4 regions of the Streptomyces sp. XH2 genome follow, and region 1 is predicted to be linked to each of the others. Evidence: riboswitches for the same ligand, from Rfam matches in the RefSeq annotation. Region 1 holds a riboswitch; each other region holds the start of a gene.
The links. A riboswitch is a leader RNA that binds a small molecule or an ion and turns the genes downstream of it on or off. The one in region 1 is predicted to bind cyclic di-AMP.

Region 1 (7,410 bases):
ACCGTCGGCCCGGACCACCCGGAGCTCGTGCGCATCACGGGCGCCCAGGAGCCGAGCGGCGTGGCGGTCGTCATTCCTCCGCCGGTGCCGGCCCAGGCGACGCCGCGCAAGCGCAGCGGCGGGGGCTCGGGTGCCTCCGCCGGAGCGGCCGGCGGGGCTGCGGCTGCTGCCGGGTCGCGCGGGTCCCGGGGCACGCGCGGGTCGCGTGGCGGTCGTGGACGCGGTCGCGGGGAGGGCTCTGCCGGGGCTTCCTCTTCCGGTTTTGGTTCCTCTGGTTCCTCTTCCGGTTCCTCCTTCGCCGGCGGTGCCGGTCGTGGTGCGGGCTCCGGCGCGGGCCGCGGTGCCGGTGGCGGCGCGGGCCGTGGGGCCGGCGGCGGTGCCGGGCGTGCCGGTCGCGGTGGCAACGGGGGCGGGGGCGCACGGCAGCGCCGCGCGTCTTCCTGACGGCCGGGGGCCGGTGTCCGGCCCCTGACTGCCCGGGCCCCTGACTGCCCGGGCGCCTGACTGCTCGGGCGCCTGACTGCTCGGATGCCTGACTGCTCGGACGGCGGACCGGTCGGGCGGCGGACCGGTCGGGGTACTGACCGGTCGGGGTACTGACCGATCGGGATCCTGACCGGTCAGGTACCTGAGTGCCCGGGCTCCTGGCCCGGTGAGTTCCCCGATCGGCCGAGCACCGTTCGCCCGGTGACCTCCCGCCCGGAAGGGTGGGAGGGGTGAGCCGAACTGCCTGCCGCGCCGCGGGGCGCACCGTCCGCCGCGTTGCCCGTAGGCTCCCGGCCTTCCTGATCACCGGCGGCGCCCTCTTCGGGCTCGGGGCGCCCGCGAACTACACCTGCGCCCCCTTCCTCTCCGCCGCCCCCCTCGTGGCGGCGCCCCTGCACACCCTCCGCGCCACCGTCGCGGCCGCCCTGGCCGCGGTGGCGGTCGCGGTCGGCCTCGTGATCTACCACCGGCCGTCCGACACCGGTGAGGCGCTGGCCGAGATCGCCACCATCGGCACGGTCTCCCTGGTCGCACTGGGCATCAACCGCATCGCCCGCCGCAGCGACCAGCAGCTCGCCTCCGCCCGCGGCATCGCGGAGGCCGCTCAGCGCGCCGTCCTGCCCGCGCCTCCCTCCCGCATCGGCGGCCTGCGGGTGGCCGCGCGCTACGTGGCCGCGCACGCCGGCGCCCGGATCGGCGGGGATCTGTACGCGGTCCAGGACACTCCTCACGGCGTACGGGCCGTCGTCGGCGACGTCCGCGGCAAGGGCCTGGGCGCGGTCGAGGCCGTCGCCGTCGTGATCGGCGCCTTCCGTGAGGCGGCCGAGCAGGAGCCGACGCTGGAGGGGGTCGCGGGGCGGCTGGAGCGCGCACTGCAGCGGGAGGGCGCGCGGCGCGGGAACCTGGACCAGTACGAGGGCTTCACCACGGCCGTCCTGGCGGAGCTGCCGCCGGGGCAACCCGTACTCCGCCTGCTGAACCGCGGCCACCCGCCGCCGCTCCTGCTGCACGCGGACGGGCGGGTCGGCGCGGCCGACCCCACCGTGCCCGCCCTGCCGCTCGGGCTGGGGGACCTGGGGGTGTGGGCGGACCGGGCCGAGGAGCGGGAGTTCCCCGCGGGGTCGATGCTGCTGCTGATGACGGACGGGGTGACCGAGGCCAGGGACGCCGACGGCGCGTTCTACGACCCGCGGGCGGAGCTGACGGGTCGGCAGTTCAAGAGCCCGGAGGCGCTGCTGGACAGCCTGGTCGCCGAGGTCACGCGTCATTCGGGCGGTCAGGCGGCCGACGACATGGCGCTGTTGGCGATCCGGCGCGGCGAGCGAATCGAACAGCATTTCGTGGAAAGCATCGACAGGCTCCGTGGGCGGACGTCCTGTGAAGAGCTGTCAGGGAGAGCGGTGGATTCGGGCTTTCGGCTTGGAATCCACCCGGCATGTCTATTAACGTTCGATAACGGAGCGCGGTCGTCGCAACCGCCACAAGAGGCGGTGCACCGTGCGCCTTCGCCGAATCCCGCGGGCACAGCACCATCTGATACACCGGCACGTTCTGGGAACCGGGGAACCACCACCCTGGGGTGAATCGGGCCGCACGCGGCCCGTAGGAGACCTTCCTGCTCCGAACCCGTCAGCTAACCCGGTAGGCGAGAAGGAAGGAAAGGAGTGCCTTCGTGGCATCCAACGAGCCTGCCGATCCTTACGAGCTGCCCGCCCCTTACGAGCCTGCCGCCTCGTACGAGCGCACCTCGTACGAGCAAGCCGCTTACGAGCACACCTCGTACGAGCGCGCCTCCTACGAGTCCTACGGGCACGCCTCCTATGAGCAGGCCTCCTACGACCCGCCGCTCGTACCGGCGTACGCACCGCCGTACGAGCCGGACCCGGAGCCGTCGCACGGGGCGGACCGGCCCGCGCATGAGCGGTCGTACGAACCCTCCGCCTTCAGCGCCTTCTCGTTCGGCGCGGGCCGCGGGCGCCACCGCGTCGTCAAGCAGCGCGGCGGCACGATGGCCCGCAGCGGTGCCGTGCTCGGCGTGGGCGTCATCGCGGCGGTCGGCGCGGGCGGGATGGCGAGCGCCCAGGAGCGCCCGGCGGCCTCGATATCCGTGCCCGACCTGGCGCAGCTGCCGGGGGTGGGCTCGTTCTTCGCGGGGAGCGCGGCGGGCACGGCCGACTCCCTCGGCGAGGAGACCGGTGCGGCTGCTTCCGAGGTGGCCCAGGAGGCGGCGAAGGCGGGTGAGGCGCTCCGGGCGAGGATCATGGAGCAGGCCGATCACCAGCAGGGCGTGGCCGAGGACGAGGCGCAGGCGGCCCAGGTGAGGGTGGCCGCGGCGGCGCAGAAGCAGGCGGCGGAGCGCAAGGCGGCCGAGGCGGAGGCGGCGCGGACCGCGGCGGCCGCGGCGGCGGAGCAGAAGCAGGCGGAGCAGGGCCGGACGCCGGAGCGGACGCAGGCGCAGACGCGGACTCACGAGCGGACGCCGGAGAAGACAGAGGAACGGGCCCCCGAGAAGAAGCAGGCCGAGAAGCAGGCCGCGAAGCGGACGGAGAAGAGGGCGAGCTCGGGCAGGGCCTCCGCCCGTCGTTCCGGGCAGTCCGGAGCGTTCACCCTCCCCGTCGGCTCGTACACCCTGACGGCCGGCTTCGGGCAGGCGGGCAACATGTGGTCCGCGCACCACACGGGCGAGGACTTCGCCGCCCCGACCGGCACGCCGGTGAAGGCGGTGGGCGGCGGCACGATCACCCAGGCCGGCTGGGCGGGGGCGTACGGCTACCGCATCGTGCTGAGGCTCGACGACGGTACGGAGCTGTGGTTCTGCCACCTGTCGTCGATGGTGGCCACGTCGGGCAAGGTCGCTGCGGGCCAGGTCATAGGCCGGGTCGGCGCGACGGGCAACGTCACGGGGCCGCATCTGCACCTGGAGGTCCGGCCGGGCGGTGGCGCACCGATCGATCCGCTGGGGTGGCTGCGGGGCAGGGGCCTGCAGCCGTAGCCGACGGCGCTGCCGGGCGAGCGGAGCCGAAACGGAATACCTGCTCCGGTAAGGACGCTGAGATGATGCATGGCTGACATCCACAAGAAGATCGGCAACCTCTCCGTCCACCCGCTCGCCCTCGGCGGCAACGTCTTCGGCTGGACGGCGGACGAGGCGGAGTCCTTCGCGGTCCTCGACGCGTACGCGGCGGCGGGCGGCAACTTCATCGACACCGCCGACGTCTACTCCGCCTGGGTCCCGGGCAATCAGGGCGGCGAGTCGGAGACCGTCCTCGGCAACTGGTTCGCCTCGCGCGGCAACCGCGCCGACATCGTCCTCGCCACCAAGGTCGGCGCGGGCGTCCCCGAGCCGCGGGGCCTGCGCGCATCGGTGATCAAGTCGGGCGTGGAGGAGTCCCTGCGCCGCCTCCGCACCGACTACATCGACCTCTACTACACGCACTACGACGATCCGTCGGTGCCGGTGGAGGAGTTCATCACCGCGCTCGACGCGCTGGTGAAGGAGGGCAAGGTCCGCGAGATCGCGGCCTCCAACATCACGCCGGAGCGCCTGCAGGAGGCCCTGGAGTTCTCGGACGCCTCGGGTCTGGCCAAGTACGTGGCGATCCAGCCCCACTACAACCTGGTCTCCCGCGACACCTACGAGGGCGCCCTGGCGTCCGTGGCGGCGCGGCACGGCCTGGCGGCGGTCCCCTACTGGGCCCTGGCCTCCGGCTTCCTCACCGGCAAGTACCGCCCCGGGGCGGCCGTGGACAGCGCCCGCGCGGGGGCGGCCGGCAAGTACCTGGAGTCGGAGCGCGGCCTCCGGGTCCTGGCCGCCCTGGACCAGGTAGCCGCGGCCCACGACGCGGAGCTCGCGACGGTGGCCCTGGCCTGGCTGGCGGCCCAGCCGACCGTGGCCTCCCCGCTGGCCAGCGCCCGCACGGTGGACCAGCTGCCGGCGCTGCTGGCGGTGGCGGACCTGAAGCTCACGGAGGAGGAGCTGAAGAGCCTGACGGAGGCGTCGGCGTAACCGATGAGGGCCTCGGGCGGAAAAGACGCCGCCCGAGGCCCTGTCCTGCTGATCAGGCCCGGCTCTCCACCACCCAGGAGGCAAGGGCCACCCCACCGGCAACGGCGAACACGGAAGGCCAAGCCCCGATCTTCTTGGCCAGCGGATGAGACCCGCCGAACGCGGCAACGTACAGCCCGGTCAGCGCCGCGGCCTTGGGCGCCCCGACCGCCCCGGCCCACTGCCGAGCAGCCACCCCACCGGCCACAGCCAGCGCAACCCCACCAAGCGGCCGCTTCTTGGTCCACCGGGCAACCGCGTACCCACCAACAAGCCCACCCGCAGCAACCACACCCGCAGGAACCCGAGCCATCCCGCACCTCCGCATCAAGAAACCCAACGGTTTCGAGGCTACGCCGGGCTGCTGTCCAGCGTTGTGCGCGGGCCAGCAGCGCAGATCAACCAGCAGCGATGGTGGAGTACGTCCACACGTCGGCCGGCATCTCGTGCTTGAGCTTCCAGATGATGCCCATGGGGTTGCTGCCCTCGTGCGAGACGTACTCAGCCGGGCCCAGCAGCATCCAGGGCTGTGCGCCACCTATGTCGTTCTTCTTGTACCGGCGGACAAACAGGAAGACGTCTGAGCCCTGCGCCTGGTGAGTCTGGTACCGGACGCCTGTGGGCGAAGTGCTGGACGTCTGGTTCTGGGACTCCCAGTGGAAGAGCTCAGGGCTCCTCGCGTAGTCCTTGTAGCGCGTCTCCGGAGAGAAGTCCTTCTCATCTTTCTCAAGGGTGATGAGGAGAGCATCTACCTTGGCGTCCTGGCACCACTTCACCCCCTCACGGAAATGACCAGGCAGAAATCCTCCCAGCTCCGCTGCTCCCAGGGCGGGAAGGATCTCTTCTCTGCTGTAGGAGGCGTGCACGGTCAACGGGGTGTTGGCACGAGAGCCAATGAGCTGGACGGGGAGGTGCTGCGTGTGAGCGAGGTTGTAACTCAGAACCTGTCGCAGTTCGCTACGAAATGCTGTTTGGCCAGCAAGCGTACGGAAGCCTTCGTCGTATGAGGTGAAGTTACCGCCGAGTGGCCAAAGCGTGAAGAAGAGCATGCGGGCGTACGCCCGTTCGCGCTCGTCCAAGGCCTCGTACGTAGGGGCGCCGTCTTCGAGAAGCCGGCTGTAGGCAGTTACACGGTCGGGGTCGTCGACGTGGAGGAATGCTGCGACGCGCTTAAGTAGGGCCTCTTCGCCTTCGGGTCCGCCCTCGGGCAGGAGGCGGGCCCTGCGCAGCAGTCGCGTCCAGGAGTTGCCCGAGCGGTAGAGCTCCTTGAGCTCGCGCTGGCTCTCGCGAAGGTAGTCCGGAAGCTTGGGCAGAGCGTAGGCGGCAACCTCTCTCGTCAGCTGTGTGACGTTGACGTTGATCTGATTCTTGATGTTCTCCAGAATGCGTTTCTTGGACTTCCGATCGAGCACGATCTGGCAGCCGGAGGGCAGCAGCGGGAAGTCCTGCTCCATGTTGTCGACCAGGCGCTTGCGGGTGAGGTTGGTCAACGCGCGGAACTGCTCTTCGAAGCGGAACTCCTTGCGATGTTGCCCGATGAAGTCGAGGACCGTGAGGACGGCCTTGTCGGGCGTACGTCGCAGGCCGCGGCCGAGCTGCTGGAGGAACACGGTGGCACTCGAGGTAGGCCTGAGGAGGAGCAAGGTGTCCACGTCGGGGATGTCCAAGCCCTCATTGAACAAGTCGACGGAGAAGAGGATCTGGATCCTTCCGTCCCGCAGCTCGGTCAGAGCTTGAGCACGCTCGAAGGGCGGTGTTGAGCCGTCGAGGGCCTGGGCGTTGATGCCAGCCTGCTGAAAGAACTGAGCCATGAAGCGCGCATGGGCCACTGATACGCAGAAACCTAGGGCGCGCATGCTGCTTGGGTCAGTCACCTTGTCTTGTACGGCCTTGGCGACGAGGCGGGCCCTGGCGTGATTGCCAGTGAATAGCTTGTCCAACTCGTTTGTGTCGTAGGCTCCACGTTTCCACGTGAGACCTTCCAGATCCACGCTGTCGGCGATGCCGAAGTAATGGAAGGGGCTGAGTAGGTCATTTTCCAATGCCTCCCACAAGCGCATTTCAGCTGCGATGCGGCCGTCGAAAAACTCATCTTGAACGTTCTGGCCATCCATGCGCTCAGGTGTCGCGGTCAGGCCTAGGAGTTCTGTCGGCTTGAAGTGGTCCAGGACGCGTCGATAGGTCGGTGAGGCGCCATGATGAAACTCATCAATGACGATCACGTCGAAGTGATGCGGCGCGAAGCGTTCTAGAGCTTGAGCGGACAGGGACTGGACACTGGCGAAGACATGCGTCCATTCTTCGGGAATATTGCCGCCAACCCAGAGTTCTCCGAAGTTGGCGTCGTTCAAGACGTGTTGGTAAGTTGCTATGGATTGCTTGAGAATTTCCTTGCGGTGCGCAACGAAGAGGAGTTTGAGTTTGCGATCCTGAAGCGTTGTGCGTAGCGCCCGATAGTCGAGCGCGGCCATGACCGTCTTTCCTGTGCCTGTGGCCGCTACGAGCAGATTCTGGTGACGGTCGTGCACATCGCGTTCGATCTGCAGTTGCTCCAGCATGTCCTTCTGGTGCGGGAACGGCCGTACCTCCAGGCCGGACAGGCTGAGGGTCGTGCCGTCTCCCCGCTGCCTACCCCCAGCTTGCTTCAGTGCCTCGTCCAGCCGCTCTCCGTCCCTCTCCGGGACGTAGGTCTCGAAGGCCGCCTCGCTCCAGTACGAGTCGAACGTAGCCTCAAACTTCTTCAGTACTGATGGGGTCGCCACGGACGATAGCCGCACGTTCCACTCCAGGCCGTCGAGGAGCGCGGCACGAGAGAGGTTGGAGCTGCCCACGTAGGCGGTGTCGTAGCCGCTGTTTCGACGGAGCAGCCAAGCCTTGGC
Region 2 (7,410 bases), on a different contig from region 1:
GCCCGCGGACAGCTTGATGCCCGCCATACCGCCCGCCGGGCGGCCCTGCGGACGCACCTGCGAGGCCTGGTAGCGCAGCAGCTGGGCGTCGTCCGTGAGGAAGACCAGGTCCTCCTCGCCCGTCCGCAGCTCGGCCGCGCCGACGATCCGGTCGCCGTCCTTGAGGGAGATGACCTCCAGCTCGTCCTTGTTGGCCGGATAGTCCGGGACCACGCGCTTGACGACGCCCTGCTCCGTGCCGATCGCGAGACCCGGCGAGGACTCGTCCAGCGTGGTGAGGCAGACGACCGTCTCGCCGTCCGCCAGGGACAGGAACTCCGGCACCGGCGCGCCGCCCGACAGGCTGGGAGCCGCCGCCGTCTCCGGCAGCTGCGGGAGGTCGATCACCCGCAGCCGCAGCAGCCGCCCGGCCGAGGTCACCGCCCCTACCTCGCCCAGGGCCGTCGCCGGCACCGCCGAGACGATCACGTCGTGCTTGACGCGCTTGGCCTCGCCCGCGGCCGGCGGGAACGGCTCGCCCGTGGCCGTACGGGCCAGCAGGCCGGTGGAGGACATCAGGACGCGGCACGGGTCGTCGGCGACCTGCAGCGGCACCGCCGACGCCGGGGCGCCCGCCGACTCCAGCAGGACCGTACGGCGGTCGGTGCCGAACTTCTTCGCCACGTCGGCCAGTTCGCCCGAGACCAGCTTGCGCAGCTCCGCGTCGGACTCCAGGATCCGCGTCAGCTGCTCGATCTCCTCGTTCAGCCGGTCGCGCTCGGACTCCAGCTCGATGCGGTCGAACTTCGTCAGCCGGCGCAGCGGGGTGTCCAGGATGTACTGCGTCTGTACCTCGGAGAGGGAGAAGCGGGCGATCAGGGCCTCCTTGGCCTGCGCCGCGTTCTCACTCGATCGAATGATCCTGATGACCTCGTCGATGTCGAGCAGCGCCACCAGCAGGCCCTCGACCAGGTGCAGCCGGTCGCGCCGCTTGCCGCGCCGGAACTCGCTGCGCCGCCGCACCACCTCGAAGCGGTGGTCGACGTAGACCTCCAGGAGCTCCTTGAGGCCCAGGGTCAGCGGCTGGCCGTCGACCAGCGCCACGTTGTTGATGCCGAAGGACTCCTCCATCGGCGTGAGCTTGTAGAGCTGCTCCAGGACGGCCTCGGGGTTGAAGCCGTTCTTCACCTCGATGACCAGGCGCAGGCCGTGGGCGCGGTCGGTGAGGTCCTTGACGTCGGCGATGCCCTGGAGCTTCTTCGAGCCGACCAGGTCCTTGATCTTGGAGACGACCTTCTCGGGGCCGACGGTGAAGGGCAGCTCGGTGACCACCAGGCCCTTGCGGCGGGCCGTCACGTTCTCCACGGAGACGGTGGCGCGGATCTTGAAGGTGCCGCGGCCGGTCTCGTACGCGTCGCGGACGCCGCTCAGGCCGACGATCCGGCCGCCCGTGGGCAGGTCCGGGCCGGGGATGAACTTCATCAGCGTCTCGAGGTCGGCGCCCGGGTGCTTGATCAGGTGCCGGGCGGCGGCGACGACCTCGCCGAGGTTGTGCGGCGGCATGTTCGTCGCCATGCCGACGGCGATCCCGGACGAGCCGTTGACCAGCAGGTTCGGATAGGCGGCGGGCAGGCTGACGGGTTCCCGCTCGCTGCCGTCGTAGTTCGGCGCGAAATCGACCGTGTCCTCGTCGATGGACTCCGTCATCAGCGACGTCGGCGCCGCCATCCGGGCCTCGGTGTAGCGCATGGCCGCGGGCGGGTCGTCATTGCCGAGCGAGCCGAAGTTGCCGTGGCCGTCCACCAGGGGCAGCCGCATGGAGAACGGCTGCGCCATGCGCACCAGGGCGTCGTAGATCGAGGCGTCGCCGTGCGGGTGCAGCTTTCCCATCACCTCGCCGACGACGCGGGCGCACTTCACGTGGCCCCGGTCGGGCCGCAGGCCCATCTCGTTCATCTGGAAGAGGATGCGGCGCTGGACCGGCTTGAGACCGTCGCGCGCGTCGGGCAGGGCCCGGGAGTAGATGACGGAGTAGGCGTACTCGAGGAAGGAACCCTGCATCTCGTCGACGACGTCGATGTCGAGGATGCGCTCCTCGAAGTTCTCCGGCGGCGGGGTCTTCGTGCTGCGGCGGGCCATCGCGGCTGCGGCTCCTTCGATCGATTGCCGAGGCAGGGTGCTGACGCGGACCATTGTGGACCGCGCCACTGACAACACCGGACACGACCCGTCCGTAAGGGGGCACCGCGCCGGGAACTTCGCCGGATGTCAGCGCGCTTGCATACAGTGACAGCACTGTTCATCACGCGAGCCAACGCGCACGAGCTCGTCGCGCACGGGCGCGAGATCTCAAGCGATCGAAGGGACGTACATGCCCATGGGTCACACGGCCACGCAACAGGCCGGTACCGGCGGCCTCACAGCGACCGAGCACCGCCTGGCCAACGGCCTGCGGGTGGTGCTCTCCGAAGACCACCTGACCCCGGTCGCCGCCGTCTGCCTCTGGTACGACGTCGGCTCGCGCCATGAGGTCAAGGGCCGCACGGGCCTCGCCCACCTCTTCGAGCACCTTATGTTCCAGGGCTCGGCCCAGGTCAAGGGGAACGGCCATTTCGAGCTGGTGCAGGGCGCCGGCGGCTCCCTCAACGGCACCACCAGCTTCGAGCGCACCAACTACTTCGAGACCATGCCGGCCCACCAGCTGGAGCTGGCCCTGTGGCTCGAGGCCGACCGGATGGGCTCGCTGCTCACCGCCCTCGACGACGAGTCGATGGAGAACCAGCGCGACGTCGTCAAGAACGAGCGCCGCCAGCGCTACGACAACGTCCCCTACGGCACCGCCTTCGAGCGGCTGACGGCCATGGTCTTCCCCGACGGCCACCCGTACCACCACACGCCGATCGGCTCCATGGCCGACCTGGACGCGGCCTCCCTGGAGGACGCCCGCGCCTTCTTCCGCACGTACTACGCGCCGGGCAACGCCGTCCTGTCGGTCGTCGGCGACATCGACCCCGAGCAGACGCTCGCCTGGATCGAGAAGTACTTCGGCTCCATCCCCGCGCACGACGGCAAGCAGCCCCCGCGCGACGGCAGCCTCCCCGACACGATCGGCGAGCAGCTCCGCCAGGTCGTCCGCGAAGAGGTCCCGGCGCGCGCCATGATGGCCGCCTACCGCCTCCCGCAGGACGGCTCCCGCGAGGCCGACGCCGCCGACCTGGCCGTCACCGTCCTCGGCGGCGGCGAGTCCTCCCGGCTCCACAACCGCCTCGTCCGCCACGACCGCACCGCCGTCGCCGCCGGTTTCGGCCTGCTGCGGCTCGCGGGCGCCCCCTCGCTGGGCTGGCTGGACGTCAAGGCCTCCGGCGGCGCCGAGATCCCCGACATCGAGGCCGCGGTCGACGAGGAGCTGGCCCGCTTCGCCGCCGAGGGCCCGACCCCCGCGGAGATGGAGCGCGCCCAGGCCCAGCTGGAGCGCGAGTGGCTGGACCGGCTCGCCACGGTCAGCGGCCGCGCCGACGAACTGTGCCGCTTCGCGGTGCTGTTCGGCGACCCCCAGCTCGCCCTCACCGCCGTGCAGCGCGTCCTGGACATCACCCCCGAGGAGGTGCGGCGGGTCGCCCAGGCCCGCCTGCGCCCCGACAACCGCGCCGTGCTGGTGTACGAGCCCACCGAGAGCGCAGCCCCCGCCGCCGACGAGAACGCCGACGCAGAAGAGGAGACGGCCAAGTGAGCGACGCCGTGGCCGCTGACCCCGCCCAGCCCTCCATGAAGTTCCACCCGCAGCCCCAGGCCGGGCCCGCGGCCCCCTGGGCCTTCCCCGCCCCCGAGCGCGGCACGCTCCCCAACGGCCTGACGGTGCTGCGCTGCCACCGCCCCGGCCAGCAGGTCGTCGCCGTGGACATCAACGTCGTGGCCCCCCTGGCCGCCGAGCCCGAGGGCCTCGACGGCGTCGCCACCATCATGGCGCGCGCCCTGTCCGAGGGCACCGACAAGCACACCGCCGAGGAGTTCACGGCCGAGCTGGAGCGCTGCGGCGCCACCCTCGACGCCCACGCCGACCACCCGGGCGTGCGCCTCTCCCTGGAGGTGCCGGCCTCCCGGCTCACCAAGGCCCTCGGCCTCGTCGCCGACGCCCTGCGCGCCCCGGCCTTCCCGGACAACGAGGTCGAGCGCCTCGTGGGCAACCGCCTGGACGAGATCCCGCACGAGCTGGCCAACCCCTCCCGCCGGGCCGCCATGGCGCTCTCCAAGGAGCTCTTCCCGGCCGGCTCGCGGATGTCCCGGCCCCGCCAGGGCACGGAGGAGACCGTCGCCCGCATCGACGCCGCCTCCGTCCGCGCCTTCTACGAGGCCCACGTCCGGCCCGCCACCACGACCGCCGTGGTCGTCGGCGACTTCACCGGCATCGACCTCGACGCGGCCCTCGCCGACTCGCTCGGCGCCTGGACGGGCTCCCCGGCCGAGCCGCACCCGCTCCCGGCGGTCACCGCCGACGACACCGGCCGCGTCGTCATCGTGGACCGCCCCGGCGCGGTCCAGACCCAGCTCCTCATCGGCCGCACCGGCGCCGACCGGCACGACGCGGTGTGGCCCGCCCAGTCCGTCGGCACGTACTGCCTCGGCGGCACCCTCACCTCCCGCCTGGACCGCGTCCTGCGCGAGGAGAAGGGCTACACCTACGGCGTCCGGGCCTTCGGCCAGGTGCTGCTGTCCTCCCCGGAGGGCACCGGCGCGGCCATGCTGGCCATCAGCGGCTCGGTGGACACCGCCTCCACCGGCCCCGCGCTGCAGGACCTGTGGACGGTGCTGCGCACCCTCGCCGCCGAGGGCCTGACCGACGAGGAGCGCGACTCCGCCGTGCAGAACCTCGTCGGCGTCGCCCCGCTCAAGTACGAGACGGCGTCGGCCGTCGCCGGGACGCTGGCCGACCAGGTCGAGCAGCACCTCCCGGACGACTTCCAGGCGCGGCTGTACGAGCGCCTCGCCGCGACGGGCACGGTGGAGGCCACGGCCGCCGTCGTCAACGCCTTCCCGGTCGACCGGCTGGTGACGGTGCTCGTCGGCGACGCCGCGCAGATCGAGGAGCCGGTCCGGGCCCTCGGCATCGGCGACGTGACGGTGATCACGGGCTGAGCCCCGGCGGCGGGCCGCTCCGCCGACCCGCCGTCAACCGGCAGGCACGCGCGCACGAGAGGCGCGCGTGCCTGCCAAATGTCCGGTTTAGCGGAGTGGTTGCACGTCTGCGCTGTGGCGTGGGACACAAAACAGTGCTTCTGTTTGCCGATCGAAAGTGACGGCGTCTAGCGTCGAAGCGTCTGTCCGTCAGATGTGCGTCGCATCCGCGGCCCGGGCAGACATCGCCGAGTCCCCGTACGGCGCGAGCCAGGGGAGCCGGGGACCCAAGTGTCCCTGGGGTGAATCGGGCCCCTTTCCGGAGGGATCCGTAGGAGACCTTCCTGCTCCGAACCCGTCAGCTAACCCGGTAGGCGAGAGGGAAGGAAAGGACCAGCCTCACCCATGGCGTTTACTCGTGCCACCGGGAAGCACCGCAAGCCGAGCCGCGCCGTTCGCGTCAGCGCGAACGCGGCGGGCATAGCCACCCTCGCCGCCACCGGTGTCGTCGCGGGCTTCGCCGCACCGGCGCTGGCCGCCACCCCCGACGACGTCCACCGTCCCACCGAGGACACCGGCCTGACCCAGGCCGTCGTCATCGGCGAGGACACCGCCGGCCGCATCGGCGAGCAGGCCCAGGTCCAGACCAGCGCCGCGGCCGAGAACACCGCCGTCCACGCCGCCGAGACCGCCGCCAAGCAGCAGGCCGCCGACGTCAAGAAGGCCGACGACGAGGCCAAGCGCAAGGCCGAGGCCGAGCGCAAGGAGCAGGAGCGCATCGCCCGCGAGCAGGAGCGCAAGCGCCTCAACACCTTCGTCTCGCCGATCGCCGGCTCGTACGTCTCCACGTCCTACAAGGCCTCCAGCGGCCTCTGGTCCTCCGGCAGCCACACCGGCGTCGACTTCCACGCCGAGACCGGCACCTCGGTCCAGGCCGTGGGCGCCGGCACCATCGTCGAGGCCGGCTGGGGCGGCGCGTACGGCAACAACGTCGTCATCAAGCACAACGACGGCACGTACACGCAGTACGGCCACCTGTCGTCCATCGACGTCTCCGTCGGCCAGAGCGTCACCGCCGGCCAGCAGATCGGCCTCTCCGGCGCCACGGGCAACGTCACCGGCCCGCACCTGCACTTCGAGGCCCGCACGGGCGCCGTCTACGGCACCGACATCGACCCGGTCGCGTACCTGGCCGAGCACGGCGTCTCCGTCTGACGCACCGCGGACTCCGGCGCCCAGCGCGCCCCATCGCCTGACGAAGGCCCCGGCCCACCGGCCGGGGCCTTCGCCGTGCCCGGACCGCCCCGCGCCGTGGCCGCCGCCCGCCTCGTGTTGGCCAAAACATATCGATGACTTCCCGTGCGCCGTCGGAAATCGCGGGCCACTGCAATAGAGTCGCTGAACAAACGTCAATCGGCCGCGTTTCGCGGGGGTTATCCGGAGGTTCACCCATGCGGGGCCGTACGTGAACGGTGAGGGGACAGCGGCTCAGGAGAGCCGTCGCATTTCCGCGCATGCCGTGTGCACGGCGATTCGTGACGACATTGTTTCCGGTACGTTTCCGCCCGGCAGCCGGCTCACCGAGGAAGTCCTCGCGCGCCGCTACGGGGTCTCCCGCGTGCCCGTGCGCGAGGCGCTGCGCACCCTCGCCTCGGAGGGGTTCGTGACCACCCGGCGGCACGCCGGCGCGTGCGTCGCCGAGCCCACCGAGCAGGAGGCCGCGGATCTGCTGGAGGTGCGCGCCCTGCTGGAGCCGCTGGGCGCCGCGCGCGCCGCTCAGCGCCGCACGGAGGCGCACCTGAAGGTGCTGCGCGGGCTGGTCAGGCTGGGCCAGGAGCGGGCCCGCGGCGGCCGTACGGGCGAGCTGCGGCCGCTGGGCGACTGGTTCGACGAGACGCTCGCCCAGGCGTCCGGCAGCCCGAGCATCGCGGGGCTGCTCACCCAGCTGCGGCTGAAGATCGCCTGGGTGTACGCGGCGGAGCCGCCGGTGCGGCCCGTCGACACGTGGGAGCTGCTCGGCGCCCTCGTGGACGCCGTGGCCCGCGGCGACGCCGAGCGGGCCCGGGCGATCGCCGCGGCCCGCGCGGACCGGGCGCCGGGGGAATTCCGGCTGCGGCGCTCCGTGCCGGCGGCGCGGCCGGGGACCGCCCGGAATAGGGAGCCCGCCGCGAGAACGGTGATCTCCGGTTCTTGAAGTGCGCCCGCGCATATTTACGCCCGGAGTTCCGGAGTTACCGAGGGAAATGTTCTTCAGGCGAACTTGCGCCTATGGAATGTGATGCCTGTGCGGCGGTAATGCCATGGATTTCGCTCGGGCGC
Region 3 (7,410 bases), on a different contig from region 1:
CCGTCAGGTGGACGAGGTCGCCCTGACGGCCGCGCAGACCGTCCTGGCGGTCGTCGTCCTGCTGGACCTGCACTTCGTCCGGTGGGAGGCCGCAGTCCTCTTCGTCCTCTTCGCGGTGCAGTTCGCGCTTCCGGGAGAGTACGCCCGGGAGGTGCTGACCTACGTCTACCTGAGCCTGGCGGCCCTGCTGCTGACGAGGCGATGGCGCCACCTCCCGGACACCGGGCGGGCCCTGGGCGGGCGGGTCGCGGGGGACCCGCACTTCTGACCTGCCTACGGCTCAGAGATCAGCTCCGTCACCGCCTTCAGCCCGTCCGTCGCCAGCGCCCGGCGCTGCCGGTCCGCCCCGGTGCCCCGCCGCAGCAGGCGGCTGACCAGCGAGCTCACCTGCCGGGTGTCGCCCGACTCCTCCAGCGACTGCCCTATGTGGGCGAGGAGGCCGCGGACGACGTCGTGCGCGCCGTGGCGCCGGCCCGTGGGGTCCACGAGCACCCCGTCGAGCCCGTGCCGGGCGGCGTGCCAGTTCGCGGCGGCGAGCAGCTCCGGCAGGCAGGGCACCGGGGGCCGCCCGGTCTTCTCGTCGCGGATGGCGGTGGCGACCAGCCCGCGGACGACGCCGGCGAACATGACGGAGTCGTCGGCCCGCAACTGCACGTCCAGGCAGCGCACTTCGATCGTGGGATAGCGCTCCGAGAGCCGTGCCGTCCAGTACAGCTGGCCCCGGTCCGCGATCGCCCCGGCCGTCTGCAGCGCCTCGATGCGCTCCTCGTAGTCCGCGAGGCCGTGGAAGTACGGGGGCGGGCCGCTGACCGGCCAGCGGCTGTAGACCACGGTCCGCCAGCTGGAGAAGCCGGTGTCCTGGCCGTTCCACAGCGGGGAGTTGCCCGCCATGGCGACGAGGACGGGCAGCCAGGGCCGCACCCGGTTGAGGACCGCGACACCCGTCTCGCGGTCGGGGATGGCGACGTGGACGTGCATCCCGTGGACGAACTGCTCGTCCACGAGCTGGGCGGCACGCGTCCGCATCGCCAGATAGCGCGGGTTACCGGTGACCGGGATGGGCTCGGGGCCCGAGCACGGCGCCGTACCGCAGGCGGCGATCCGGCAGCCGGACCGCTTGGCGGCGGAGCTCAACGCGTGGCGCAGCCGCAGCAGGTGCCGGCTCGCCTCGGCGAGATCGGAGCAGACCGGAGTGGCAACTTCCACCTGGGCCTGCAACAGCTCCGCCTGAATCTCCCGCTCGTTCACGACCGGATCCAGGTCGACCGCCGCCCGGACCTCGTCGGCCAGGGGAACCGGCAGTGCGGTGGCCGGGTCGAGCAGAAGATACTCCTCCTCGATCCCTAGGGTGAGCATGCCGTAGGGCTACCCTCGGGCCCTCGCGGCGAACCGCACGGACCCCGCCGCCGCTGCTTTCTGACGCAAAGACGCCCTGCCGCGACCCCGCTCACCTCGCCTTCCGGGCCTTGCCGAGGTGACTCGAATCAGTTCTTCAACTGCCTTTTGATAAACGGGATTTCCCGCCACTCGTGATGCCGGGTAACACCCCGGTTCCACGGGGCGACGCGAAGTGAAGAAGTTCACAGAAGCACCTTTCGGCTCCGAATTCCGGCGGTCCGTGATGCAGGATCGTGCATCGAACAACAAGATCCCGTCACCGAGGCGGGCGACCCGGGCGGACGCCGAGTCCTGCCGCCGTACCGGGTGCGGAGCAGAAGCGAATGGATCGGCAGGAGCGGGAGACCCGAGCACGGCGGACCACGATGGCGGTGGTCCTTGGGGTGAAGCCATTTCAGGTGGCCGGGCAACTTCGACAGCCCGAACCCGACAGGTCATCTTTCGCAGGCGGATGACGAAGGGTTTTGGCATGTCTGCGTTCCCTGGCATATCCACGCTCATGTCCCGCGCCGGTGCCGCCTCCGTGGTCACCGCCGCCACCGTGACCGCGTCCATGCTGCTCCCCGGCATGTCGGCCGAGGCGAGTGCGGCCACCCCGGGCGCCGCCGCCCTGAAGGTCGCGGCCTCCAAGCAGGGCTCCCCCTACCAGTACGGCGCCGCCGGCCCCAACCGGTTCGACTGCTCGGGTCTCACGCTCTACTCGTTCAAGAAGGTCGGCAAGAACCTGCCGCGCACCGCGGCCGACCAGTACAACAAGACCCGGCACATCTCCTCCGGCTCCCGCCAGGCGGGCGACCTGGTCTTCTTCCACTCGGGCAGCAACGTCTACCACGTCGGTATCTACGCGGGTAACAACAAGATCTGGCACTCGCCCAAGCCCGGCACCTCGGTGCGCCTGGAGAAGATCTGGTCCGGCAGCGTCTGGTACGGCCGGGTTAACTGACCCCGGCCGGACGCGGCCGAACCGGGCCGGGGCGACCCCACCCCGGCCCGGCGACCTCCAAAGAGCCCTGTGCGGGCGTCCCCGGAGGAGTGCGTCAGGGCAGCTGCGCCCCGTACGCCTGCAGGGCCTCCGGTACGGGCTGGAAGAACGTCTCGCCGCCGGAGGAGCAGTCGCCGCTGCCGCCCGAGGTGAGGCCGAGGGCGGTGTCGCCGGCGAAGAGCGCGCCGCCGCTGTCGCCCGGCTCGGCGCAGACCGAGGTGCCGATCATGCCCTCGACCGCGCCCTCCTGGTAGTTGACGGTGACGCCGAGGGCGGTGACCTGGCCGTCGTGGACGCCGGTCGTGCTGCCGCTGCGCTGCACCGTCTCGCCGACGGTCGCTTCCCCGGCCTTGGCGATGTTCTGCGTGCCGCCGTCGTAGAGGTCCACCGCGCTGGGGTGGGCGATGGACGAGGTGTAGCGCACGAGCGCGTAGTCGTGGCCGGGGAAGGTCGAGCTCTCGGTCACCCCGATCTGGGCGCCGCCCTGCGTGGCGGACCAGGTTTGCGAGGCGTTGCCGCAGTGCCCGGCCGTGAGGAAGTACGGCTTGCCGCCCTTGGTGACGTTGAAGCCCAGGGAGCAGCGCACGCCGCTGCCCCAGATCGCGTCGCCGCCCGCGATGAAGGGGCGGAACGTCCCGGCCGTCGTCCGCACGGCCACCTTGTCGCCGAGGCTCGCGACGACCTTGTCGAGGCGGTCCTTGCGGGCGCCGGTGACGGTGCTGTCGGCGGTGACGACCACCTTGTTGAGGCGCGGGTCCACTGCCCAGGCCGTGCCCGGAATGGACGCATCCGACTTCAGCGTCCGCCGGGCCGAGGCGAGCTCGGCCGCGGAGTGGCGCACGATTCTCGGGTCGGCGCCGGCGGCCCGCACCCGAGCGGCCGCCCCCTCGTCGAGGACGCCGACGACGAGCCGGCCGCTCCCGGCGTCGTAGTACGTGCCGGCCGAGTCCGCACCCAGGTCGGCGGAGATCTTCCGGGCGAGCTCCGAGGCCTGCGGCGACGAGAGCTGACGGGGCGCCGGTGAGCTCGCGTGCGCGCTGGGGAGCGTGAGCGCCGCGGCCGTCAGGGCGACCATCGCCGCCCCGGCGGCGGCCGTACGGCGCGTGGAGATGCAGGAACGTTTCACTCGTGGCCTCCTGTGGGGGAGTGCCCGGCGGCGCGACGGACGCCCGGGCGTGATGGAGGAGGTGCGTACGTGCGTGCGTTGTGCGTGTGAGTGCTGGATGCATGTCGTGCGCGTGCGTACTGCGTGTGCGTCGTGCGCGTGCGTGCTGCGCGTACGTCGTGCGCCCGCCTGACGCGCACAGGCCGGACATGGTGCGCGACAGGCCGATGAGATCGTCGCGTCCATGTCAAGAACGGTATACGGGCGAGTATCCCGAGGCGGCGAGCGGAAGTTCAAGAGCGACATTCGGTCGTGCGAACGGTCCCGGCGGGAGACCTCCGGCGGCTCACGCGTACCGGAAGCCTTGCTTCTGAACGGGGGTGACGCGTACGGACGGCGGCCGGGCGGTGAGCGGACGACGAGGGGGGCGCCTGTCCGGTATTCGCTCTCCGCAGGCCCTGGATACCGGGGCCCGGGGGCGTCCTTTGCACAGTTTTAACGGCCGGGGACGGCAGAACGCCTGCACAAACAAGGCCGGGGCCCGCCGTTCGCACGGCGGGCCCCGGCCCCGTCACGCGTGGCTACTGGGCGCCCGACGTGTGGGTCGGACGGATCGGGCCGCTGCCCCCCTGCCCCTGCGCCCCGGCACCCTCCACGTGCTCGACCGGCTGGTCCAGCTCGGTCGAAATGGCCTGCTCGGACGGCGTGGCAGCCGGCCCGGACGGCGCGGCGGCCTGCTCGGCGGGGGCCCCGGCCTGCTCCGTGTGCTTGGGGTCCTCAGCGGTCATATCGAACTCCTGTGTAGAAGGCGCGCCGTGACGCGCCGTGAAACAACGGTGCCAGCAGTATGTATCGGCCCCATCAACGGACGATCAACGCCCCCTTGCCGGCCCGGGCCCGCCCCCGCCCGCCCACCGGGCCGCCCGCGCGTCCGACGCCTGCTCTTGTAAGGGACACTGAGGTACTGTCACCGCTGTCGCCGGACGGATCCGGCACGGCACGCTCGGGGGAGACATGCGGGATACAACGGAGCCTTCCGCTCCCCTGCTCCATTTCCAGCTGCTCGGCCCGGTCCGCGCACTGGCGGGCGACCGCCCCGTGGACCTGGGCGCGCGCCAGCAGCGCGCCATGCTCGCCGTCCTCCTGCTCCGCGGCGGCGCCACGGTCTCCAGCGACGAGCTGATCGACGCCCTGTGGGGCGAGAACGCACCGCCCCAGGCCCTCGGCACCATCCGCACCTACGCCTCCCGCCTGCGCGCCCTCCTCGAACCAGGCCGCGCCGCCCGCACCCCCGCGACCGTCCTCGTCTCCGTGGCCGGCGGCTACGCCCTGCGCGTGGCGCCCGAGCGCGTCGACGCCCACGTCTTCGAACGCCTCCTGGCCGAGGCGGCCGCCGCCCGGAGCGCGGGCGACACGGCCACGGCCCACGACGCGTACGCCGCCGCACTGGAGCTCTGGAACGGCACCCCCCTGGCCGGGCTCCCGGGCCCGTACTGCGAGCGCCAGCAGGACCGGCTCTCCGAAGCGCGCCTCGCCGCCCAGGAGGGCCGCTCCGACTGCGCCCTCGCCCTCGGCCGGCACGCCGAACTCGTCCCCGAGCTCACCTCGCTCGCCGCCGAACACCCGCTGCGGGAGAGGCTGCGCGCCCAGCTGATCCTCGCCCTCTACCGCTGCGGCCGCCAGGTCGACGCCCTCGCCGCCTACGCCGACGCACGGCGGCTGCTCGTCGAGGAACTCGGCGTCGAACCCGGCCCGGAGCTGACCCGCCTGCACGCCCAGGTCCTGGCCGGCGACCCCGCGCTCGCCCTGCCCGCCCCCGCGGCGACCACGGCCCCCGCGCCCGCCGAAGGCCGGCACCCGGCCGGCGCCCCCTTCCAGCTGCCCGCCGGCATACCCGACTTCACCGGCCGCGAGGACCTGCTGAGCGAGGTGCGCGGCGCGCTCACCGCGGCCGCCGGCCCCGCCGTGCCGATCGCCGTGCTCACCGGCATCGGCGGCGTCGGCAAGACCACCCTCGCCGTCCACGCCGCCCACCTCGCCCGCCCCGACTTCCCCGACGGCCAGCTCTACGTCGACCTGCGCGGCACGAGCGCCGACGCCGCGGACAGCGGCAGCGTCCTCGCCCACTTCCTCCAGGCCCTCGACGTCCCCGAGCCCGACATCCCCGACGACCTGGAACAGCGGGCCGCCCTCTACCGCTCCGTGCTCGCCGACCGGCGCGTCCTGCTCCTCCTCGACAACGCCCGCGACGCCGCCCAGCTCCGCCCCCTGCTCCCCGGCACCGCCGGCTGCGCCGTGCTCGTGACGACCCGCTCCCGGGCGGTCACCCTCGGCGGCGCACGGCAGTTCCACGTCGGCGTGGCGAGCGAGGCCGAGGCCCTCTCCCTGCTGGCCGCCATCGCCGGCGAGGAGCGCGTCAGCGCCGAGCCGCGCGCCGCGAAGGACCTGGCCGCCGCGTGCGGCCACCTGCCGCTCGCCGTCCGCATCGTGGCCTCCCGCCTCGCCTCCCGGCCCGGCTGGACCGTCGCCTCCCTCGTCGCCCGCCTCGACGACGAACGCCGCCGCCTCGACGAACTGCAGGCCGGCGACCTCACCGTGGAGTCCACGTTCCGCCTCGGCTACACCCACCTCCCGGCCGACCAGGCCCGGGCCTTCCGCCTGCTGGCCCTCGCCGACGCCCCCGATCTCCCCCTGGCCGCCGCGGCGGCCCTTCTCGACCGCGACGACTTCACCGCCGAGGACCTCGCCGAGGGCCTCGCCGACGCCGGCCTGCTCGAGTCGTACGCCCCCGGCCGCTACCGCTTCCACGACCTCCTCCGGCTCTACGCGCGTCGCCGCGCCGAACGCACGGAGACCCCCGAAGACCGCCGCGCCGCCGTCGCCCGCCTCCTCGACCACCTGCTCGCCACCGTCGCCAACGCCTCCCGCATCCTCGAACCCGACCACGCCCTGCACCGCCACCTCCACCCCGTCACCACCCCCGGCACCGGTTTCACCGGCGCCGACGAGGCCCGCCAGTGGCTGCGCCGCGAGCACGTCACGCTCGCCGCCGGCCTCGCCCAGGCCGTCCGCGAACTGCCCGGGGCGCTGCGCCCCGCCGGTGACCTGCTGCTCACCTGGTCGGGCCTGATCGAGGGCCCCGCGCACCGCGACGAACTGCGCCGCCTGTCCGAGCTGACCGCCGTCGCCGCACACACGGCGGGCGACCCGCGCGTCGAGGCCCGGGCCCTCTACGCCCTCGGCAACCTGCACTACTACACCGACGTGTACGAGGCCGCCGAGCGCGAGCTCTCCGAGGCCCTGCGCCTCGCGGACGCCGCCGGCGACCCCATGTGCCGCCACCTCGCCGCCAACGCCCTCGGCATCCTGTGCTTCGCCACCGACCGCCCCGCCCGCGCCCTGCCCCTCCTGGAGCAGGCCCGCCGGCTGTGCGACGCCTTGGACGACAAGGGCAGCGAGGCCAGGGTCCTCGCCAACACCGCCCGCGTCCGCCTCGCCCTCGACCGGCCCCGCGAAGCCGAACGCGACGCCGCCGAGGCCGTCCGCATCGCTGGCGCCACCGGCAACGGCCCGACCATCGCGCTGACCCTCTACCAGCACGGCTGCGTCCTCCACAAGACCGGCCGACCGGACCTCGCGGCCCGTCAGCTCCAGGACGCCCTCGGCTCCTTCATCGAGCAGCAGCAGCGCGGCTGGGAGGGCCTGGCCTGGGCCCGCCTCGCCGAGTGCCGCCTGGCCGAGTGGCGCGACGAGGACGCGGTCTCGTGCGCCGAGCAGTCCCTGACCATCGCCCGAGACCTGGGCAAGACCTACTGCGAGGGCCTGGCCCTCGCCGTCCTCGGCCGCGCCCGCACCCGCCTGGGCGACCCGGCCCGCGGCCACGACCACCTCCGCGAAGCCCTCACCCTCTTCGAACGACTGGGGG
Region 4 (7,410 bases), on a different contig from region 1:
CGCCTGCCCGTGGAGCGGGATCCGCACCCACGAGGACCTCGCGAAGTACGCGCTGGAGGAGACGTACGAGCTTCTCGAGGCGATCGAGACGGGGGACCGGGAGGCGCTGCGGGAGGAGCTGGGCGACGTCCTGCTGCAGGTCGTCTTCCACGCGCGGATCGCGCAGGACGACCCCGACGAGGCGTTCTCCGTCGACGACGTCGCCGGAGCGATCGTGGACAAGCTCATCCACCGGCACCCGCACGTCTTCGGCGAGGAGTCCGCGGAGACCCCGGAGGACGTACGGGCCCACTGGATGCGGACGAAGGCGGAGGAGAAGGGGCGCGAGTCGGTGACCGAGGGCGTCCCGCTCGGCCAGCCGGCGCTCGCCCTCACGGCGAAGCTGGCCTCCCGGGTGCGGTCGCAGGGCCTCGACGTCGCCGTCCCCGCGGGCGACGGCATCGGCTACGAACTGCTCGCCCTGGCCGTACGGGCGGAGGCGTCGGGCGTGGAACCGGAGACGGCGCTGCGGGCGGCGGCGCGCACGTACCGCGACGCGATTCGCTCCGCGGAGGGTTTTTAGGGGGTACGTACGGCTACGGCGGTTCGGCACCGCCGGGCGCCGCCGTCGCAGCCGCCCGCCGTCGCGGCGGGGACTCTTGTGGGGCGCCCGGGGTGTCGCTACGCCGTCTTCGCTGCCGCCGCCGTCAGCTTTTCCGCCGCCTTGGTCAGGGCCTTGGCGAACGCGGCCTTGCCGCGGTCGCCGTGGTCGCTGTAGTTGTTCAGGACGGTCGTGATCGCGCCGTGGCTGCGGACCGTGCCGAGGTCGAAGTCCATCTGCATGTCGCCGGCGACGACGGTGACGGCGTACGAGACCGACTCGTCGCCGTACTTCTGCTGCTGCCCGGCGGGCTTCTTCACCTTCACCGTGGCCTTCTTGCCGCTCTCCTTGGCGTCGAAGGCCGCGCACTTCTCGACCGCCGTCCGCAGCCCGGCCATGGCCTTCTCGGCCACCGCGCGCTCATAGCCGCTGACGTCCTGGGCGACCGTCGTCTGGTCGCCCTTCTTGGTGAAGACCACCTGGGCGTTCGCCTTGTGGTCCTCCTCCAGCCGGCCCGTGTTGAGGACGGCCGTGATCGGCGCGCACTCGGGTCTGGAGCCGTTGAGGAGCTCGTCCTCCCCTCCCTGCGACTTGTCCAGGCCCGTGTTCGGCTCCAGCTTCCAGCCGGCCGGCAGGTCCGTCAGGGCGACGAGCGCCTGCTGGGCCTGGTCGGCGGTGATGGCGGCGGGGACGGAGGGCGCACCCTTGTCCTTCTTGCTTCCGGAGCCCGAGGACGTACCCGGACCGGAGGCGGAGTCGGAGCCGCCGTCGCAGGCGGCGAGCAGCAGCGACGAGGCGGCGACGAGGGCCGCGAGGGCGACCCGGCGGGGGCGAATGTCCACAGGGGATTCCTTTGTGCAGAGACGTGCAGAGACTTGCCGAGATAAGGGAATGATCAAAAAGACCAAAATTCGAACGCAAGTATGCACATGCCGGAGTGGCCCTTCCGCTCGGGCACCCGTTCGGCCTACGGGCCGTCTTGTCCGGGCGGCGGGCGGGTACCCGGAATGTCATGCGCATCCAGTACGTACACCTCGCCGACCTCGCCGCGCCGCACTGGGCCGGCGGGATCATCCAGTTCGTCGTCGGCCTCTTCGTCGTCGCCCTGCTGATCATGGCCGTGGTCAAGGGCTTCAAGAAGCGTGACGAGGAACCGCCCCCGCCCTCCCAGCCCCAGCGCCGGCAGGGCGCCTGGCAGACCCGGCAGGAGCACGACACCGGGCCCACCTCGCCCGACCACGGGCCGGGGCACAACGACGACGAGGAGAACAAGGTCGGGTACGTCACCGAGCACCGTGAGGCGGACGAGCTGCATCCCGAGGCGAACGGCGAGCGCGTCCTGCCGCACGAGATCCACAACCCCGGCAGCCACCCCGAGGAGCTCTCCGAGGAGAGGAAGAAGTGGAACCCTGGCGGCAGCGGCGGTTTCGGCAGCGGCGGCCCCGGTCACCACTAGGCCGCCCCGGTCACCACCAAGCCCGCTTCCGGGCCGTACGGCACCGGCCCGGCACGCCGCCACCACTGAGCCGCCCCGACTCCCCCCTAGTAGCGTCAAGGGGTGCACGACGCGAACGACACGAACACCCCGCCCGCCCCCGCCCCCTCCCTCTTCACCTGGGAGTTCGCCTCCGACCCCTACCCCGCGTACGCCTGGCTGCGCGAGCACGCCCCCGTGCACCGCACCGCCCTGCCCAGCGGAGTGGAGGCCTGGCTGGTCACCCGGTACGCCGACGCCCGCCAGGCGCTCGCCGACCAGCGCCTGTCGAAGAACCCCGTGCACCACTCCGAGTCGGCCCACGGCAAGGGCAAGGTCGGCATCCCGGGCGAGCGCAGCGCCAACCTGATGACGCACCTGCTCAACATCGACCCCCCGGACCACACCCGGCTGCGCCGCCTCGTCTCCAAGGCGTTCACCCCGCGCCGCGTCGCCGAGTTCGCGCCCCGGGTGCAGGAGCTGACCGACCGGCTCATCGACGGGTTCGCGAGCAAGGGGGAAGCGGACCTCATCCACGAGTTTGCGTTCCCGCTCCCCATCTACGCCATCTGCGACATGCTCGGCGTCCCGCCCGAGGACCAGGACGACTTCCGGGACTGGGCCGGGATGATGATCCGCCACGGCGGCGGCCCCCGCGGCGGAGTGGCCCGTTCCGTGAAGAAGATGCGGACGTATCTCGCGGAACTGATCCACCGGAAGCGGGAGGATCTCGGCGAAGACCTGATCTCCGGACTCATCAGGGCAAGCGACCACGGAGAGCACCTCACCGAGAACGAGGCCGCGGCGATGGCCTTCATCCTGCTCTTTGCGGGTTTTGAAACAACTGTGAACCTGATCGGTAACGGAACCTACGCCCTGCTGCGCAATCCGGAGCAGCGCGAGCGCCTCCAGCGCGCGCTCGCCGACGGCGACGAGACCCTGCTCGCCACGGGCGTCGAGGAACTGCTGCGCTACGACGGCCCGGTGGAGCTCGCGACCTGGCGGTTCGCCACGCAGGACCTGACGATCGGCGGTCAGCGCATCGCCGAGGGCGACCCCGTCCTCGTCGTCCTCGCGGCCGCCGACCGCGACCCCGAGCGGTTCGCCGACCCCGACACCCTCGACCTCTCCCGGCGCGACAACCAGCACCTCGGCTACGGCCACGGCATCCACTACTGCCTCGGCGCGCCCCTCGCGCGCCTGGAGGGTCAGACCGCCCTCGCGACGCTCCTGCGGCGCCTTCCCGACCTGCGGCTGAACGCCGAACCGGAGGACCTGCGGTGGCGCGGCGGGCTCATCATGCGCGGCCTGCGCACCCTCCCCGTGGCCTTCACGCCCGAGGGCCTTCCCGGGGGCGTTCCCGGGAGCCTTCCCGAGGGCACTTCCTGAGGGTCGTTCCGAGGGCGGATCCCAGGGCGTTCCGGGCGCGAAACGCTGACCCGTACCGCCCCGCAAACCACCGCAAATCCGGGCCCGCCTGACCTCTCGTCACCCGGCGTGACCTCGGCGTGACCTCCGCTACACCGGCTTGTGACTGCGGTGGGGCGTCGCTATCTTCAACGACCATTCCGAAAAGACCGTTGCGACGCCACACGAGAGGCAAGCGCCCATGAGACCCGGAACCGGCCGACATCGCCGCCCCCGTCAGATACCCGCCATCGTGGTCGCCGCAGGGGTGACCGCTTCCGGAATCGCCATGCCGCTGCTCGCGGCCACCGGCGCTTCCGCCGCCGACGCCGGCACCTGGGACCGTGTGGCCCAGTGCGAGAGCGGAGGCCTGTGGAGTGCGAACTCCGGAAACGGGACCTACGGGGGACTGCAGCTGACCCAGGACCTCTGGGAGCGCCACGGCGGCCGGGAGTACGCCCCCCGGCCCGACCTCGCCAGCCGTGCGCAGCAGATCGCCGTCGCCGATCAGATCCTCGAAAGCAGCGGCAACGGCTCCTGGTCGAGCTGTGCCGCGAGCGCGGGCCTCACCTCGGGCGGCACCAAGGCCGACGTCAACCCGGGCGGCACGCACGCCCCCGCGAGCGACTCGACGCCATCACGCGCCCCGGAGCGCACCACTTCGCACTCCACGCCGTCGGAGCCGGACAAGTCCGCCAAGCCGGAGAAGCCCTCCACGGCCCCCTCGCAGTCCGGGAAGCCCTCGACGGAGCCTTCCGCTCAGCCGTCGTCCGGCACGCCGTCGCCGGACCAGCCGTCCGGCACTCCCTCCGGGACCCCCTCCGGCACCCCCTCGGGCAAGCCCTCCGGCAGCTCGTCCCCCGACTCCTCGTCGCCCAAGCCGGGAGACACGAAGCCGGGTGACGGCAAGGACGGTGACGGCAAGTCCGGCGAGCCCGGAGAAGGCCGGCACCGCAAGCCCTCGTCGTCCCCCACGGACGACCCGACCTCGATCCCCACGTCCCCCGCGACGCCGTCCCAGGGCACCCAGGACGGTTCCGGTTCCGCGGCGGGGCAGGCGTCCGACGGCGTCGAAGCCGGTACGGGCAAGCACCGTGCCGATCCGTCACGTTCGGACGACACCCGTTCATCGCGCGGCGGCGGCGAAGGCCGTACCGGCAGTCCCACGGCCACCGACTACACCGTGCGTCCCGGTGACAACCTGTCAGTCATTGCCGAACAGCATGCGGTCAAGGGTGGTTGGCAGTCGCTCTACCACCACAATGAGAAAGCGGTCGGAACCGATCCCGACCTGATCCGTCCTGGTCAGAAGCTCGAGGTCGGTAAATAGACCGGCAGTTCGCGGCGAATGTCCGTTCCAGTCGAAAGTGAGACATGGGTCTCTTTGCCAGTTGGCGGAATGTCACCTTCCCCAACTTGGCAAACCCCCTCCTACCTGCGGAAACGTAGTGTTCCCCTGGGTAACCAGGGGCGACTGTGGCTGGAAAGAGGGGTTTGAACCCTTGCCTCTACTGTGTTTACCGTCGTGACCGCTCGCCACCGCGAGCACCACGGTCGTCACGCCGAATCCTGCCGACGGCCGCTGGAGTCGTCGCGCAAGCGCCGTAGGCAGGAGCGGGGGAACCAAGGTAGGCGCCGGGAACGGCTCCTCGGCCCGAAGCGGGTCGCTGGACCGGGACCGGCTAGGGGTGAAGCCGAGTGTGCTCGCAGAGCTCGCACACGAGGCCGGGCGAACTCACAGCCCGAACCCGACAGCTCACCTCGTAGGCGTCGGTGAGGAAACGACTCATGTCCAAGGGCAAGCACCGCCGTCCGTCCAAGGCCGTCCGTATCGTCACGCTCGCCGGTGTCGCCGGCGCCGCCGTGGCCGCCCCGCTGATGGTCGCCACCTCCGCCAACGCCGCCTCCGTTCAGACGTGGGACAAGGTCGCCGAGTGCGAGTCCGGCGGCAACTGGGCCATCAACACCGGCAACGGCTACTACGGCGGTCTGCAGTTCTCGCAGTCCTCCTGGAACGCCGCCGGCGGCCAGAAGTACGCCGACCGCGCCGACCACGCCTCCAAGAGCGCCCAGATCGCCGTGGCCGAGAAGCTGCTCGCCATGCAGGGCCCGGGCGCCTGGGGCTGCGCGGTGCCGGGTATGACCGTGGGCGGCGCCAAGGCCGGTGCCGACACCTCCGGCTCCGGCACGACCGCCAAGTCCTCCCGCGCCGGCGGCACCGTCTCGGGCAAGTCCCACGCGGACCGCAGCGAGCGCCAGGCCGCGCCGAAGAAGCACGCGCCCAGCCGCACCGCTCCGCAGACCACCGAGCGGGAAGAGGCCCCGGCCCCGAAGCCGGCCGCGCCGAGCCACACCGCTCCGCAGTCCTACAAGGTCGGTGACGGCGAGTACGAGGTCAAGGAGGGCGACACCCTCTCCAAGATCGCCGACGCCAAGAACGTCAAGGGCGGCTGGCAGAAGCTGTACGACCGCAACAAGGACATCGTCCAGGACGCGGACGTGATCTACGTCGGCCAGAAGCTGCACCTCAGCTGACCGAGCTGACAGGGGCGGCCCACGCGAGTGGGCCGCCCCTCTTTGTCGTTTTACGGAAATTCCTCAAGTGTGCGGCAAACTCGGCATTTGAGCTGTTGTGCTGATTTTGCGGTTTTTTCGGGTTTCACGGCCCGGAAACACGGTCCAACGGCGAGGTGAGCCTCCGGCGCCCGTTAGGCTCGTGCTGCAGAACCTCAGACACACACGAAGGAGACCCTCGTGCCGTCCATCGACGTCGTCGTAGCTCGCGAGATCCTCGACTCGCGAGGCAACCCCACGGTCGAGGTCGAGGTCGGCCTCGACGACGGCTCCACGGGCCGTGCCGCCGTGCCGTCCGGCGCCTCCACCGGCGCCTTCGAGGCCATCGAGCTCCGCGACGGTGACAAGAACCGTTACCTCGGCAAGGGCGTCGAGAAGGCCGTCCTGGCCGTCATCGAGCAGATCGGCCCGGAGCTCGTCGGCTACGACGCCACCGAGCAGCGCCTGATCGACCAGGCCATGTTCGACCTGGACGCCACCGACAACAAGGGCTCGCTCGGCGCCAACGCCATCCTGGGCGTCTCCCTCGCCGTCGCGCACGCCGCCTCCGAGGCCTCCGACCTTCCGCTCTTCCGCTACCTGGGCGGCCCGAACGCGCACCTGCTGCCCGTTCCGATGATGAACATCCTGAACGGCGGCTCGCACGCCGACTCCAACGTGGACATCCAGGAGTTCATGATCGCGCCGATCGGCGCGGAGTCCTTCTCCGAGGCCCTGCGCTGGGGCACCGAGGTCTACCACACCCTCAAGTCGGTCCTGAAGGCCAAGGGCCTGTCCACCGGCCTGGGCGACGAGGGCGGCTTCGCCCCGAACCTCGGCTCCAACCGCGAGGCCCTCGACCTCATCCTTGAGGCCATCAAGCAGGCCGGCTACACCCCCGGCCAGGACATCGCGCTCGCGCTCGACGTCGCCGCCTCCGAGTTCTACAAGGACGGCGCCTACACCTTCGAGGGCAAGTCCCGCACCGCCGCCGAGATGACCGAGTACTACGCCGAGCTCGTCGAGGCGTACCCGCTGGTCTCCATCGAGGACCCGCTGTTCGAGGACGACTGGGACGGCTGGAAGACCATCACCGACAAGCTCGGCGACAAGGTCCAGCTCGTCGGCGACGACCTGTTCGTCACCAACCCGGAGCGCCTCGGCCGCGGCATCGAGGAGGGCGCCGCCAACGCCCTGCTGGTCAAGGTCAACCAGATCGGCTCGCTGACCGAGACCCTCGACGCCGTCGAGCTGGCCCAGCGCAACGGCTTCAAGTGCATGATGTCGCACCGCTCCGGCGAGACCGAGGACGTCACCATCGCCGACCTGGCCGTCGCCACCAACTGCGGCCAGATCAAGACCGGTGCCCCGGCCCGCTCCGAGCGCGTCGCCAAGT

Region 2: another riboswitch for cyclic di-AMP. It lies ahead of ACOTKD_RS21880 (M23 family metallopeptidase); the one in region 1 lies ahead of ACOTKD_RS27045 (M23 family metallopeptidase).
Region 3: another riboswitch for cyclic di-AMP. It lies ahead of ACOTKD_RS10510 (C40 family peptidase); the one in region 1 lies ahead of ACOTKD_RS27045 (M23 family metallopeptidase).
Region 4: another riboswitch for cyclic di-AMP. It lies ahead of ACOTKD_RS29805 (transglycosylase family protein); the one in region 1 lies ahead of ACOTKD_RS27045 (M23 family metallopeptidase).

The regions. Positions count from the first base shown of each region.
Region 1 covers NZ_JBMMMZ010000013.1:312,118-319,527, forward strand. Annotated here, with positions in the region: gene ACOTKD_RS27035 (DEAD/DEAH box helicase) at 1-444, shown strand, start outside; partial or broken gene ACOTKD_RS27040 (PP2C family protein-serine/threonine phosphatase) at 708-1,802, shown strand; cyclic di-AMP (ydaO/yuaA leader) riboswitch at 2,016-2,149, shown strand; gene ACOTKD_RS27045 (M23 family metallopeptidase) at 2,159-3,478, shown strand; gene ACOTKD_RS27050 (aldo/keto reductase) at 3,548-4,492, shown strand; gene ACOTKD_RS27055 (hypothetical protein) at 4,545-4,844, opposite strand; gene ACOTKD_RS27060 (DUF3427 domain-containing protein) at 4,930-7,410, opposite strand, start outside.
Region 2 covers NZ_JBMMMZ010000010.1:266,445-273,854, reverse strand. Annotated here, with positions in the region: gene ACOTKD_RS21895 (DNA gyrase/topoisomerase IV subunit A) at 1-2,118, opposite strand, end outside; gene ACOTKD_RS21890 (M16 family metallopeptidase) at 2,357-3,709, shown strand; gene ACOTKD_RS21885 (M16 family metallopeptidase) at 3,745-5,112, shown strand; cyclic di-AMP (ydaO/yuaA leader) riboswitch at 5,328-5,483, shown strand; gene ACOTKD_RS21880 (M23 family metallopeptidase) at 5,497-6,306, shown strand; gene ACOTKD_RS21875 (GntR family transcriptional regulator) at 6,557-7,285, shown strand.
Region 3 covers NZ_JBMMMZ010000004.1:231,443-238,852, reverse strand. Annotated here, with positions in the region: gene ACOTKD_RS10520 (hypothetical protein) at 1-268, shown strand, start outside; gene ACOTKD_RS10515 (carboxylate-amine ligase) at 274-1,356, opposite strand; cyclic di-AMP (ydaO/yuaA leader) riboswitch at 1,701-1,863, shown strand; gene ACOTKD_RS10510 (C40 family peptidase) at 1,868-2,341, shown strand; gene ACOTKD_RS10505 (S1 family peptidase) at 2,436-3,506, opposite strand; gene ACOTKD_RS10500 (hypothetical protein) at 4,067-4,273, opposite strand; gene ACOTKD_RS10495 (AfsR/SARP family transcriptional regulator) at 4,500-7,410, shown strand, end outside.
Region 4 covers NZ_JBMMMZ010000015.1:224,464-231,873, forward strand. Annotated here, with positions in the region: gene ACOTKD_RS29780 (nucleoside triphosphate pyrophosphohydrolase) at 1-562, shown strand, start outside; gene ACOTKD_RS29785 (hypothetical protein) at 661-1,422, opposite strand; gene ACOTKD_RS29790 (DUF6479 family protein) at 1,593-2,036, shown strand; gene ACOTKD_RS29795 (cytochrome P450 family protein) at 2,139-3,443, shown strand; gene ACOTKD_RS29800 (transglycosylase family protein) at 3,730-4,791, shown strand; cyclic di-AMP (ydaO/yuaA leader) riboswitch at 5,052-5,246, shown strand; gene ACOTKD_RS29805 (transglycosylase family protein) at 5,250-5,996, shown strand; gene eno (phosphopyruvate hydratase) at 6,216-7,410, shown strand, end outside.